DNA from 2 places in the Streptosporangium sp. NPDC000095 genome. Region 2 is predicted to be linked to the other one. Evidence: riboswitches for the same ligand, from Rfam matches in the RefSeq annotation. Region 2 holds a riboswitch; the other holds the start of a gene.
What was found. A riboswitch is a leader RNA that binds a small molecule or an ion and turns the genes downstream of it on or off. The one in region 2 is predicted to bind cyclic di-AMP.
Positions count from the first base shown of each region.

Region 1: linked by a shared signal. The riboswitch ahead of ACFY3V_RS27185 (C40 family peptidase) and the one ahead of ACFY3V_RS28290 (NlpC/P60 family protein) in region 2 are both predicted to bind cyclic di-AMP.

Region 1 covers NZ_JBIAZS010000013.1:176,751-183,662, reverse strand. Annotated here, with positions in the region: gene ACFY3V_RS27195 (branched-chain amino acid aminotransferase) at 1-1,040, opposite strand, end outside; gene ACFY3V_RS27190 (3-isopropylmalate dehydrogenase) at 1,214-2,260, opposite strand; cyclic di-AMP (ydaO/yuaA leader) riboswitch at 2,416-2,634, shown strand; gene ACFY3V_RS27185 (C40 family peptidase) at 2,622-3,230, shown strand; gene serA (phosphoglycerate dehydrogenase) at 3,837-5,426, opposite strand; gene ACFY3V_RS27175 (hypothetical protein) at 5,711-6,565, shown strand; gene ACFY3V_RS27170 (FtsX-like permease family protein) at 6,741-6,912, opposite strand, start outside.
Region 2 covers NZ_JBIAZS010000014.1:111,270-118,181, reverse strand. Annotated here, with positions in the region: gene ACFY3V_RS28300 (RDD family protein) at 753-1,847, opposite strand; gene ACFY3V_RS28295 (amino-acid N-acetyltransferase) at 2,076-2,753, opposite strand; cyclic di-AMP (ydaO/yuaA leader) riboswitch at 3,089-3,236, shown strand; gene ACFY3V_RS28290 (NlpC/P60 family protein) at 3,242-4,291, shown strand; gene ACFY3V_RS28285 (LuxR C-terminal-related transcriptional regulator) at 4,369-4,569, opposite strand; gene lysX (bifunctional lysylphosphatidylglycerol synthetase/lysine--tRNA ligase LysX) at 5,345-6,847, opposite strand.

The sequences.
Region 1 (6,912 bases), on a different contig from region 2:
CCCACGAGCTCCTCGCGGATCTTCGAGGTGACGGGCCCCTGGGTGCCGTCGCCGATCGTCCAGGCGCGGTCGGCGCCCTTGACCGAGCCGACCGGGGTGACGACCGCGGCGGTGCCGCAGGCGAAGACCTCGGTGAGCTCGCCCGTCTCGCAGCCCTGCTGCCACTCCTCGACCGACAGGCGCCCCTCCTCGGCCTGGAGGCCGAGGTCGGAGGCGAGGGAGAGGATCGAGTCACGGGTGATGCCGGGCAGGAGGGTGCCGGTGAGCGCCGGGGTGAGCAGGCGGTCTCCGTAGACGAAGAACAGGTTCATCCCGCCCATCTCCTCGACGTAGCGGTGCTCGCCCGCATCCAGCCAGACCACCTGGTCACAGCCCTGCTCGACGGCCTGGCGCTGGGCGACGAAGGCCGCCGCGTAGTTGCCGCCGCACTTGGCGAAGCCGGTGCCGCCGGGGGCCGCGCGGGTGTACTCGGTGGAGAGCCAGACCGTCACGGCCTGCCCGCCTCCGAAGTAGGCCGCCGCCGGAGAGGCGATGACCATGTACTTGTAGCTCCTGGACGGGTAGTTGACGCCGAGCGCCGGCTGCGTGGCGATCATGAAGGGGCGCAGATAGAGGCTGTGCCCCGGCGTGGTCGGGACCCACTCGCGGTCGGTCTGGACGAGCAGCTCCAGCGACTCGACGAACGTCTCCTCGGGCAGTTCGGGCATGGCCATCCGCAGCGCGGAGCTGTTGAAGCGGGCGGCGTTCGCCTCCGGCCGGAAGGCCACGATCGCGCCGTTCTCCTGGCGGTAGGCCTTGAGCCCTTCGAAAAGCTCCTGCGCGTAGTGGAAGACCGACGTCGCGGGGTCGAGGCTGAGCGGGCCGTACGGCATGAGCCTGGCGTCGTGCCAGCCCTCACCCTCGGTGTAGTCGATCGAGATCATGTGGTCGGTGAAGACCTGACCGAACCCGGGACTCGCCATTACCTGCTCGCGCTCTGCCGCGGTGCGAGCGTGGTCGGAGAGCTGCACGTCGAAGCTGAGCTTCTGAGCGGTGGTCATCGCACGGATCCTTCTCTTGAGGTCTGGCTTACCCTTGGGTCCATTCTGCGTCGGACCGGGTAACGGGAAACTACTCCATCCATGCCGAAAACCGGCAGTGCTGGAGAAACAAAAACGCGCCTGGCGGCTCAGGTGAGCCGCCAGGCGCGTCGGGGTCGAGGGAGGCGGCTTCCTCAGCCGGCTACTCGGGCGGTGATGTCGTCGCCGATCTCGTGGGTGGTCCGGCCGGCCCGGCCGGCCGTCCGCTCGACCAGGTCGTCGGCGACGGCCTGCTCGACCCTGGTGGCCTCGGCGGCCATACCGAGGTGGTCGAGGAGCATGGCGACCGACAGGATCGTGGCGGTCGGGTCGGCCTTGCCCTGGCCCGCGATGTCGGGGGCGCTGCCGTGAACCGGCTCGAACATGCTCGGCGCGGTGCGGTCGGGGTTGACGTTGCCGCTCGCCGCCAGACCGATGCCGCCGGCGATCGCCGCGCCGATGTCGGTGAGGATGTCACCGAAGAGGTTGTCGGTGACGATCACGTCGAAGCGCTCCGGCTGGCTGACGAAGAACATCGAGGCCGCGTCGACGTGGCAGTAGTCGGTCTGGACCTCGGGATATTCCAGGCCGACGCGGTCGAAGGTGCGGGCCCAGAGGTCGCCGGCGTAGGTGAGCACGTTGGTCTTGTGGACCAGCGTCAGCTTTTTGCGGGGGCGGCCGAGCGCCTTGTCGAAGGCGTAACGCACGACGCGCTCGACGCCGTAGGCGGTGTTCAGCGACTCCTGGGTGGCGATCTCGTGCGGCGTGCCCCTGCGCATGACGCCACCCGCTCCGGCGTACGGGCCCTCGGTGCCCTCGCGGACGACGATCATGTCGATGTCCTCGGGGCGGGATCCGCCCAGCGGCGTCTCGACGCCGGGGAAGAGCTTGACCGGGCGCAGGTTCACGTAGTGGTCGAGCTGGAAGCGGAGCTTGAGCAGCAGGTCGCGCTCCAGGATGCCCGGGGGCACGCTGGGGTCGCCGACCGCGCCGAGCAGGATCGCGTCGTATCCGCGCAGTTCGTCGAGGACCGGGTCCGGCAGGGTCTCGCCGGTTTCGTGGTAGCGCTTGGCGCCGAGGTCGTAGGTGGTGGTCTCCACCTTCGTACCGACCGCTTCGAGGACCTTCAGCCCTTCGGCGACGACCTCGACTCCGATTCCGTCCCCGGGGATGACCGCCAGGCGAATGTTACGCGAATCCATGCAGGCACCTTACCGGTCCGTCTCGGCGATTGAACACCGGTCTCATTCTGCGGACGTGTTCGCACGACAGACCCTCTGATCGTTTTGTCCTTTTTTGCTCCCTATTGACCGTTTAGGGAGGTTTCGTTATGGTCCTCCCATTCACATCACTGCCTAATCCGTACGGGCCATCCCCTTACCGGGCCCGCACGGAGCCGGGGAACCACTCTTTACGGGATCTACCGCACCCCCGAGAACACCGCCCCTCCCCCGGAGCGCGTTCCCGGTCGTCATCAGGCGGATCCCTTGGGGCGAATCAGCGCGTTCTCGCGCCGTAGGGCGGCCTCCACGCCCGAGCCCGACAGCTCACCCGGCCGGCCTTATGGAAGGAATCATCCTGTCCGGCACAGTTCTCCCCCGCGTCCTGTCCATCTCCGCCTCCCTGATCCTCGCCGGCGCCGCGGTGTGCGCGACCTCGACCGCCGCCCTGGCCGCCTCCCCGCCCCCCGCCCCCGGACCCGCAGCGCTCAAAACCCCCACGCTGAAGGAAACGCTGAAGGCGATGGACGTCAGGCCCGCCTGGCAGAAGGCCGTGCAGTGGGCCATGTCCAAGCGCGGAACGCCCTACGTCTGGGGCGGCACCGGCAACGGCGGCTTCGACTGCTCCGGCCTGATGCTCCGCGCCTACGGCGCCGCCGGGATCAAACTCCCCCGCGTCACCTACGACCAGTACGCCGCCTTCTCCAAGAAGATCGCCTGGAAGGACCTCAGAGCCGGTGACCTGGCCTTCTTCAGCGGCCTCGGCCACGTCGGCATGATCACAAAGCCCGGCTACATGGTTCACGCCCCGCAAAGCGGCGACGTCGTCAAGGAGGAGAAGCTCAGCTCCTGGCGCCGCGCCTCCTTCGTCGGCGCGGTCCGCCCCGACCCGCAGGGGGTCCAGCTCGCCAAGCGGGTCGAGCTCGCGACCGAAGTCGTGCCCGGCGGATGAGACACGCCGGCGGATCGCCGCCGGGAGGCCGTGGAGGCCCCGGTGGCGGCGAGAACGGGTTCAGCGGGTGGGGGCACCACCGTTGTCCCTGCGGTCCAGAGCGGTCTGGAGCGCGTCGGTGGCCTCGTCCTCTGTCTCCTCGGGACGGTTCCAGGGATACATGTCGTACATGGCGAATCTCGTCTCGGTCGCACGCGAGCAAGGAAGGTGGTCAAGTCTCCGGTCGGGACTCCGACCAGGCCTGATGTCGAGGGTCCGGATCACGGACCGGCGACGGGGGCTTGGAGCCGGCAAGCGCCACAACACCGCGGCGAGTCGCCGGCCTGCCCCTGTCAGGCCTCGCCGCGGCAGGTAGGAATTACGAGAACCTGGCGCATTTCATTCCAGGCTACCTGCCCACGGAAACGCCGTCTCGCCCGGCGTACACACTTCTCACATGCTGAGACGAGATGTGGCCGCCGCCCCGGTCATCGGGGCGGCGGCCACATCGGTGGACCACGGCCGTGTTTCCCGTACGTCCCCCGATCGGTCCTGGGTGATCGCATGTCGTCCTGGATCGGGAAGGGCCACCGACCCGCGACGACGCGGCACGCGCGGGAAACGGGGCTAGTCGGCCAGGTCGGCCGAGCGGCCGCTGTCGGCGCCGATCTCCGCGCCGATCTGGTCGATCACCTCGGCCGGGATCGCGGTGTCGACGGTGAGGGCGATCAGCGCCTTGCCGCCCTTGGCGTCCCGGGCCACCTGCATCGAGGCGATGTTGATCGAGTGGTCGCCGAGAATACGGCCGACCACGCCGACGATGCCGGGACGGTCGGTGTAGGTGAAGAACGACAGGTGGTCGGTGGGCTCGATCTCCATCTGGTAGCCGTTGACCTCGACGATCTTCGTGATCTGCCTCGGCCCGGACAGGGTGCCGGAGACCGAGACCGTGCGGCCGTCGGCGAGGACGCCGCGGACCGTCACGACGTTGCGCCAGTCGGGGCTCTCGGAGCTGGTGACCAGCTCGACCGACACCCCCCGGTCCTTGGCCAGCAGCGGGGCGTTGACGTAGGTGACCGAGTCCTCGACCACGTCGGTGAAGACGCCCTTGAGCGCGGCCAGCTCCAGCACGCGGACGTCGTGGGAGGCGATCTCACCGCGCACCTCGACGTCGAGCTTGGTGGCGACCTCGCCCGCGAGGGCGGTGAACACCCGGCCGAGCTTCTCGGCGAGCGGCAGGCCCGGCTTGACGTCCTCGGCGACGGCACCGCCCTGGACGTTGACCGCGTCCGGCACGAACTCCCCGGCGAGGGCGAGCTTCACGCTGCGCGCGACCTGGGTGCCCGCCTTCTCCTGGGCCTCGTGGGTGGAGGCGCCCAGGTGCGGGGTGACGACGACCTGGTCGAGCTCGAAGAGCGGGCTGTCGGTGACCGGCTCCTTGGGGAACACGTCGATGCCGGCGCCGGCGACGCGGCCCTCCTTGAGGGCGGAGTAGAGGGCGTTCTCGTCGATGATGCCGCCCCGGGCGACGTTGATGAGGCGCACGTTCGGCTTGACCGCGTGGAGCTCCCTGTCGCCGATGAGACCGATGGTCTCCTTGGACTTGGGCAGGTGCACCGTGATGAAGTCGGCCTCGCTCAGGGCCTCCTCGAGCGAGACCAGCCGGACGCCCATCTGCGCGGCGCGGGCCGGCTGCAGGTAGGGGTCGTAGGCGATCAGTTCGACGCCGAACGGCTGGAGGCGCTGCGCGACCAGCTGGCCGATCTTGCCGAGGCCGAGGATCGCGACGACCTTCTCGTCGAGCTCCACCCCGGTGTACTTCGAGCGCTTCCACTCGCCGCCCTTGAGCGCGGAGTGCGCCTGGGCGACGTTGCGGGCGGAGGCGAGGATGAGGGCGACGGTGTGCTCGGCGGCGCTGGTGATGTTGGAGGTCGGCGCGTTGACGACCATGACACCGGCCTTGGTGGCGGCCTCCACATCGACGTTGTCCAGGCCGACGCCCGCGCGGGCGACGACGCGGAGCCTGGGAGCGTTGGCGATCGCCTCGGCGTCGACCTGCGTGGCGCTGCGCACGATGAGCGCGTCCACGTCGGCGAGGGCGGGCAGGAACTGGGCGCGGTCGGCGCCGTCGGTGTGGCGGACTTCGAAGTCCGCGCCCAGAACCGCGAGACCAGCCTCGGAAAGTTCCTCAGCGACCAGTACGACGGGCTTGTTCACAGGCTGGATCCTTACTAGACGGTGAGGGGTGCACGGACCTCACGTAGTCTATCGGCGCTTGTGAACGCGTTCACGAGTGTCCCGCGATCCGAGACGCTTCGCGCCACCGGGAAACCCCTCGGAGAGGCTCCGGAGACGGGTGGGACGTGAGGGGATCTCGCGACCCACGAGGCGATTACCCGTCCTTGACAGATCTCATGCACCAAAATTCAAGTTGGTCTTGATCCCAAGAAAACTTCGCTATTACCCTGATAAGCCGTGGTCCACTACCTATCGTTCCTCATATGAGCATCGGGAACCCCGCTCTCGGCAACGTACTCGCGCAGCACGGCGACCCGCACCGGCTGCTCGCGGCGCTGGCCGAATGGGGACTCCTGGTTGCCGTGCGACCCGACCGCTCCGTCGTGCTCGGCACGACCCAGGCCGGTGATCGTGTCCTGCTCGGATACACCTCGGCGGACACCTACGCGCGGCACCGCGGCAGCCACTCGCTGTCGGCGTGCGACGCCGACACCATCCTCGACATCCAGCGCGTCACCGGCGTGCGGGAGATCGTGATCGACGCGGCGGGTCCGGCGGCCGCGGCCGTGCCGATCGAGGACCTCCAGCGCTACCTGCTCTCGACGCGCAGCGGCCCCACGCCCGCGCTGTCGAGCGCGGCGCCGACGGCGTACGCGACCGGGGCGATGGCCACGGTCTCGCGTCCCGCGCCCGCGCGCCCGCAGAGAACGCCGGTGCCGGCAGCGCCCTCCCAGCCGTGGATCCCGGCACCTCGCCCGCACCTGTCGGGCCCGATGCAGATGGTGGACCCGGGATACCGCCGATGCGACCACCCGATCCTGCCCGCGCTGCGTGCCGCGATCTCACACCTGCTCGTCGACTACCCGCTCGTCCACCACGTGTGGATCTCCGAGGCCAGTACCTCCTCGGGCGCCCCGGGGATCATGCTGCATGTGAAGGTCCACATGTCGGCGGCCGAGGACGTGGTCAGGGACATCCATCGCGGGGTGCGCGCCAGGTTGCCACAGCTCGCCGCGAGCGAGGCGCCGATCCTGATGGCGAGGGTCGCCGACGCGCGCAGCGAGCAGCGGATGGTCGAGCTGGGCGCCCACGTGGTCTGCGCCGACGTCACCGACTGAGCGCTCCGACCGGCCGGGCAGGGCGAGCCGGGGTGACCCCCGCGCGCCGATGCCCGGCCGCCCCCGCAGGCCAGGTCGGCAGATAGAGCCAGTCCGGCGAGCCGCCGGGGTGACCCCCGCGCGCCGGATGCCCAGCCGCCCCCCGGAGCGCCGGGCGACGGCCGGGCACGGCGGGTCAGGTCAGGCGACGGGTGAGCACCACCCTCGTCCGGACGCACAGCCCGGCCAGCAGCGCGGTCAGCAGGGGCAGGCCGACCAGCACGCCTCCCAGCAGGAGCCAGGGTACGTCGACCGCGAAGGTGACCAGGCCTGGCGGCATGTCGTCCATCACGGTGATCCCGGAGGCC
Region 2 (6,912 bases):
CCAATGCCGCGCGGCTTCCGCGCCGCTGCGCCATCGACCTCCCGGCGACGAAGTCCCTGCTGAAGGGGGCTGTCCGCCGGGATGAACAACACCTTGCCATGGAGCCTGAGATCGCCGCCGACGACTTCATCGCGAGAATGCCCTCCGTCGACAGAACGCCCGGACGGGGAGCTGCTCGCTTCATCACCTCGGTGTGAACCGATGTGACACAAGTGTATGGAACAAGACGGATCTTCAACACTTTCTTGCCAAGAGTACGACCCACTCTGGCACGGAGTACATAGTCGTAGACCGTATAACCACCAAACACGATGCACTCCTCAGACAACCTCGCCAACACCGGGCGCCCCGATCCGGATCCGTAAGAAGGTCTTCACCGGCTGCCCCGAACACACGGCGGAAGGCGAAGAAGAGAATCCGACGCGAGGTCACCGAGGATGCCGGAGGCGCGCGGCGCCGACCATTCGGCGAGTAGTGCACGAACCCCCGACGGGGACGGATCCGGCATTGACCCCTCATAGGGCGCCCAGGGCGGACGTGAGCCCGTTGTGGGCAACGTACGCGAATATTCCGGCGAGCGGGTCGAGACTCGGTCATAACTTCCCCCGCGTTGCTCAGGGCGCGGCAAATGGTTTTGAGGCTTCCGCGCCCCGGCCCCCGAGACCCTTACGGACCCCTAAGGGCCCCCGTTTTCTCACCCGCGCACGAAAACGGGGCCGGCGGTTGAACCGCCGGCCCCGTTATTCAGGGGACTACTTGATCTTGACGACGACCGTCCCCGCCACCTTGTCGTGCAGGGCCTGCTGCAGCGGCTTGTCCCACAGCAGCCACAGGACGTTCACGAGGCTGAAGATGTTGAAGAGGAAGCCCACGAAGGGGATCCAGCTCAGGAACTGCGGGCCGAACATCACCCCGGCGCGCTTGACCGCCATGTCGGAGCCGAGCCCACCGGGCGGCAGGGCACTGCCGACCGGCACGACCTTGATGCCCATGACCATCTTGCCGACCGTCTGGCCGCCCCTGCTGAGCATGAGGAACTCGTAGGCCATGTAGATCGCCGCGCTGACCAACGCGATGAGGAGCCCGGCGAGGAAGGTCCCGCTCCCCTCCGTGATCGACGTGCCGTCGAAGGTGGGGGCGGTCACGAGCATCGCGGTCAGCACCAGGCTGATGATGACCCCCGGGATCGCCAGGATGATCCCGTCGACCAGCCTCGCCAGCAGACGCTGCCACCACTCCGCGAGCGGGGCGGGCGCCCCGGGAGGACCGCCGTACGGCTGGCCGTAGCCCTGCTGCCCGTAGCCGGGCTGCTGGCCGTAGCCCTGCTGGCCGTAGTCGGGCTGCTGGCCGTAACCCTGCTGGCCGTACTGCTGCCCGTAGTCCGGCTGCTGACCGTAGCCGGGCTGCTGGGCCCCCTGCTGGCCGTAGCCCGGCTGCTGGCCGTAAGCCTGCTGGCCGTAACCGGGCTGGGACTGCTGACCGTAGCCCGACTGCTCGTGGGACGCCTGCTGGCCGTAACCGGGCTGCTGCCCGTACGACCCCGTCCCGCCCTGCTGGCCGTACCCGCCGGTCCCGCCCTGCTGGCCATAACTGGGCTGCTGGCCGTAACCCTGCTGCTGGGACTGCTGGCCGTAGCCGGGCTGCTGCTGCCCGTACGACCCCGTCCCGCCCTGCTGGCCGTAACCCTGCTGCTGGGACTGCTGCCCGTAGTCGGGCTGCTGGCCGTAACCCTGCTGGCCGTAACCGGGCTGCTGGCCGTAGCCCTGCTGCCCGTAACCCTGGCCGTAGCCGGGCTGGCTCTGTCCTGGGCCGGTGTTCGGCTGTGAGGCCTCCGACCGATATCCCATGACCGTTACGTCGGGATCGAGTTCGCCAGCGGCTCGACCCGCGTTGTGCTGTCCGTAATCCGGGTGTCCCGACGGTGTGCGATCGCGGTCGGGATCATCCTGTGGATACGGCGGCTGTCCGGTGCTCACCGCGTCACCTCACTTAGACTGCGCATGTGGCAAATGTCAGACGCACATGCTTGCTGCTGCACAAGGTATCGACATAGGTATCGACAGTCACCTTTCCGATCAGTCAGCTCCAAAGTCATCACAGTCGGGCTCACGTGTCAGGTGGAGCAGCATCCGGGTGTTTCCCAAGGTGTTGGGCTTGACGTGCTCCAGATCGAGAAACTCCGCCACGCCCTCGTCGTAGGAGGCGAGAAGCTCCGCGTAGACCGCGGGAGCGACGGGCGTGCCCTGGATCTCGCGGAAACCGTGCCTGGCGAAGAAGTCGACCTCGAAGGTGAGGCAGAAGACCCGGCGCAGGCCCAGCTCCGCGGCCGTGCGAATGAGGGCGGAGACGATCCGGTGGCCGATTCCCATCCCGCGACGGGTCGGATCGACGGCCACGGTGCGGATCTCGGCCAGATCCTCCCAGAGGACGTGGAGAGCCCCGCAGCCGATGACCGCCCCCTCGGCGTCGGTGGCGACCCAGAACTCCTGAACGTCCTCGTACAGGGTGACGGTGGCCTTCTCCAGCAGGCGGGGGCCGACGCCGCCGTAGGTGTCGACGAGCCGCCTGATCGCGCGGACGTCCGGGGTCCGGGCACGACGGACCGAGACCTCGGCGGCCTTGGCGATCTCCGCGACCTCGGCCGCCGCGGGCAGGGGCGGGTCAGGCTCCGCCCCCTCGGGTCCCGCGCGTCGCTCCCCGCCGCCCGGGGTGCTCACGACCGGCACGGGAGAATGCTCAGCAAGCTGCTCCATGACCGTTCAGCGTACGTCCTCACCGGTCTTCAATTACGGCTCCTCCTTAACTCGCGGCACACCCCCCTCACATGACCGCCGGTAATCGCTTTACCACACTGGGCGCGCGGCATCTCACGTGTGCCACAACTCACCTTTGGTACGGTCCCGGACCTGGGAAGACCTTCCCCGCACCCCCCGCCGGGGAGGTAAAGGCAGCGTAATGGCCATGTTGATCATATTGACATGTGATCTTTCCGTGACACTTCAGTTGCGGAACCTCCACTGAATTCGCAGTTCTGGTTGAGCAGGAACCACGGGTGCACTAATCTCCGTGCTCGATGTCAGAGACGTAAAAGCCTGACCCGCCGAATCCCTCACCACGGGGAACCGGGGACCCACCACGTCCTTGGGGGTGAATCCGAGTGCCACCGGCGCACTCGGTAGGGCTGCCTCCGGCCCGAACCCGTCAGCTAACCCGGTAGGCGGCCGAGGAGAGGAGCCCGTTGGTGAAGCGCGAGCGCGACCGCGGAGGAAAGAACGCGGGCGACGACGCCCGCCGTCGAGAACGCGCGCCGCGCGGGCTGCGCCGCCGCATGGCGGTGATCGGCCTGGCATTCGCCACCCTCACTCTCGGCACACCGACGGTCGCGGCCACCGCCGACCCCGAACCCAGCCTCCAGCAGCTGGCCAAGCAGGCCGAGAAACTGCACGAGGAGATCGGCGTCCTCGCCGAGCGGTACAACGGCGAGCGGGTCAAGCTCAGGCAGGCCCAGCGGGCCGCGGAGAGCGCCGAGAAGATCCTCGCGTCGAGCGAGTCGGAGCTGGCCTCCCGTCGCACCAAGGCCACCCTCCTGGCGCAGAGCACCTACATGTCGGGCGGCCTGAACTCCGGACTCGCCTTCACACAGGCGACGGACCCCGACACCTTCCTCGATCAGGCCACCACCAACTACGCGCTCCAGCAGCAGCAGAGCGAGGAGGTCGCCCAGGTCGCCCGGGCGATCGAGGCCGCCGAGCGGGCGAAGGCCGGCGCCAAGGCGAGGACGTCGGAGGTCAAGAAGCTCCTGGCGGAGATCGACGGCAACCGGACCAAGATCGAGCGTCTGGTCGCGCGGGTCGAGAGCGACCTGTTCAGCGAGGTGCGTGCCAGGGCCGTCGGCAACAGGGGCGCCCGGGTGAAGACCAACGTGCCCATCGTGGGCAGCGGCAAGGCCGCGGAGGCGACCCGCTGGGCGCTCACCCAGCAGCTCAAGCCGTACGTCTGGGGCGCCGAGGGTCCCAACTCCTTCGACTGCTCCGGGCTGGTCATGTGGGCCTACCAGAAGGTCGGCATCAGCCTGCCGCACTACACCGGCGACCAGTGGACCGCCGGCACCCACGTCTCCAGGAAAGAGCTACGCCCCGGAGACCTGGTCTTCTTCTACAGCGACCTGCACCATGTCGGGATCTACATCGGCGCGGGCCTGATGGTCCACGCGCCCCGGACGGGTGACGTCGTCCACATCACCACGATCGACAACCGGCCCTTTGTCGGAGGCGTCCGCATCGCCGCCTGAGCGTGCCCCACCCCGCCCCCCTGCCCTGTCCGCACGCGTGCCCGGCCCGACCTGCCGGGCACGCGTGCGGTGCCGTGTCAGATCAGGCGACGGCGTGCGGCCCAGGCGACGGCCTCGATCGCCGTGGCGACACCGATGCGGTCGCAGATGCCTCTCAGCCTGCGCCTGACGGTCCGCCCGCTGATGTCGAGGCGACGCCCCACCCGATCGACCGTGACACCCTTGGCGAGCTCAGCCAGCAGCACGAGATCGTCATCGCTGAGACCGATATCGCTCATGCCCAGGGGGCTGTCGCCATGGCGTGAATCCACTTCTGGATATGCCATCAAGAGTCACTCCCCCCACTCTGGAAACCGGGTGCGAGACGCCGGAAATGAATACCGTCCGCCAGGAACGGTAAACGCCTTGTTCAAAGGTCGTCAAGTTCCGCTCTTCATAGCGCGCGTCCAGTATTGACATAGTAGGCGCTACATGAAGTACTCATGATATGTCAGTGCCTTTGCGGCTATGTCATGACCCATCCCGAGCACGAGCCGGCAGGTACCCCTGGCTGCGGTGATCGAAGTCCTGGCAGAACAAGGTTTCGCGGGAGCCCTCGCCCCGCCGGGCGCGCCGGAGCGGGTCCTCCGGAGATCCGGACTGCCCGCATTTCTCGGTAAAAACCGATCTCTTCCCGATAGTCTTCGGCGGCCATCACCATCCGCCACCTTGACGACACGCCGCGAAAAAGACGGAAATATAGGGGTCGAGGAAGCGGCTTCGCGGCATTCGTGAAGTATCACGCGGTGACGATGGGACGCGAAAGCGATATTGGACGTGCTGGAAATGGATTTCTGATCCGCACGGAAAGGCGTCCGGCATTATGGGGGACCATGGGCGCGACGACCGTTTCCAGCCCTCAGCTCTCGTCCCGTCCGTCCCGTCCGTCTCGTCGACGGCCCCGCGGCACTCACGGCGGTCTCACCGCGCCACCACATGAAAACGGCGCCGGCCCCGGGCGGTGCCCGGGGCCGACGCCACCGCAAGATCCCTGCGTGCCGCCCTTCGCCGTGCTCAGGCGGTCGGCTTGACCAGCGGGAACAGGATGGTCTCGCGAATGTTCTTGCCGGTGAAGGCCATGATGAGACGGTCGATCCCGAGCCCCATGCCACCGGTGGGCGGCATCGCATATTCCAGGGCGGTGAGGAAATCCTCGTCAAGCTGCATGGCCTCCGCGTCGCCGCCCGCGGCGAGCAGGGACTGCTCGGTGAGGCGGCGGCGCTGCTCGACCGGGTCGTTCAGCTCCGAGTAACCGGTGCCCAGCTCGGTACCGAAGCCGATCAGGTCCCACTTCTCGGTGAGGAGGGGGTTGTCCCGGTGGTTGCGTGCCAGCGGGGAGGTCTCCAGCGGATAGTCCATGACGAACGTGGGCTGGATGAGCGTGTGCTCGACGAGGGCCTCGAAGATCTCCTGGACCAGCTTGCCCTGACCCCACTTGGCGTCCCAGTGGATCTCCCGCGCGTCCGCGAGCTTGCGGACGTGCTCCAGGGGCGTCTCGGTGGTGACCTCCTCGCCCAGCGCCTCGGAGACCGATCCGTACAGGGTGATCCGCGGCCACTTCGCCAGCCCGAGATCGACCTCCTGGCCCTGGTGGACGACGACGGAGTGGCCGAGGGCCGCCATCACGGCCTTCTGGATCATCCGCTGGGTCAGGTCGGCGATGTCGTTGTAGTCGAGATACGTGCCGTACGCCTCCAGCATCGTGAACTCGGGGTTGTGGGTGGAGTCGGCGCCCTCGTTGCGGAAGTTGCGGTTGATCTCGAAGACCTTCTCCAGGCCGCCGACCACCAGCCGCTTGAGGTAGAGCTCGATCGCGATCCGGAGGTAGAGCTCCATGTCGTACGCGTTGATGTGGGTCCTGAAGGGCCTGGCCGTGGCTCCGCCGTGGATCGGCTGAAGCATCGGCGTCTCGACCTCCAGGTAGCCCTCCTCGTGCCAGAAGTCGCGGACGGCCCGGACCACGGCGCTGCGGGTGTGGGCCATCTTCCTGGCCTCGTCGTTGACGATGAGGTCGACGTAGCGCTGACGGACCCGCGCCTCGGGGTCGGTGAGCCCGGCGTGCTTCTCCGGCATCGGGCGCAGGCACTTCGAGGTGATCGCCCAGCGGTCGGCGAGGATGGACAGCTCGCCCCTGCGGGAGGTGATGACCTCGCCCTCGATGCCCACGTGGTCACCGAGGTCGACGTCGCGCTTCCACGCGGCGAGGGACTCCTCGCCCACCCTGTCCAGGGAGACCATGATCTGGAGATCGCCTGAGCCGTCGCGGATGGTGGCGAAGCAGAGCTTGCCTCCGGTCCTGGACAGCATCACGCGGCCGGTGACACCCACTTTGTCGCCCGTCGCGGTGTCAGCGGAGAGATCGGCGTATTTCTGGCGGATCTCGGCGTTGGTCGCGGTGCGCGGGAAGTTCACCGGATAGGGGTCGACGTCCTCGGAACGGAGGCGGTCGAGCTTCTCCCGGCGTACGCGCATCTGCTCGGGCAGATCCTCGGCGGGGGTGGTCACGTCATCGGTCACAGTTCCAAAGGGTACCGATGCGGCGAACCCCGTGAGTTCCCCCCGTCCGGCACCGGGAGGGACTC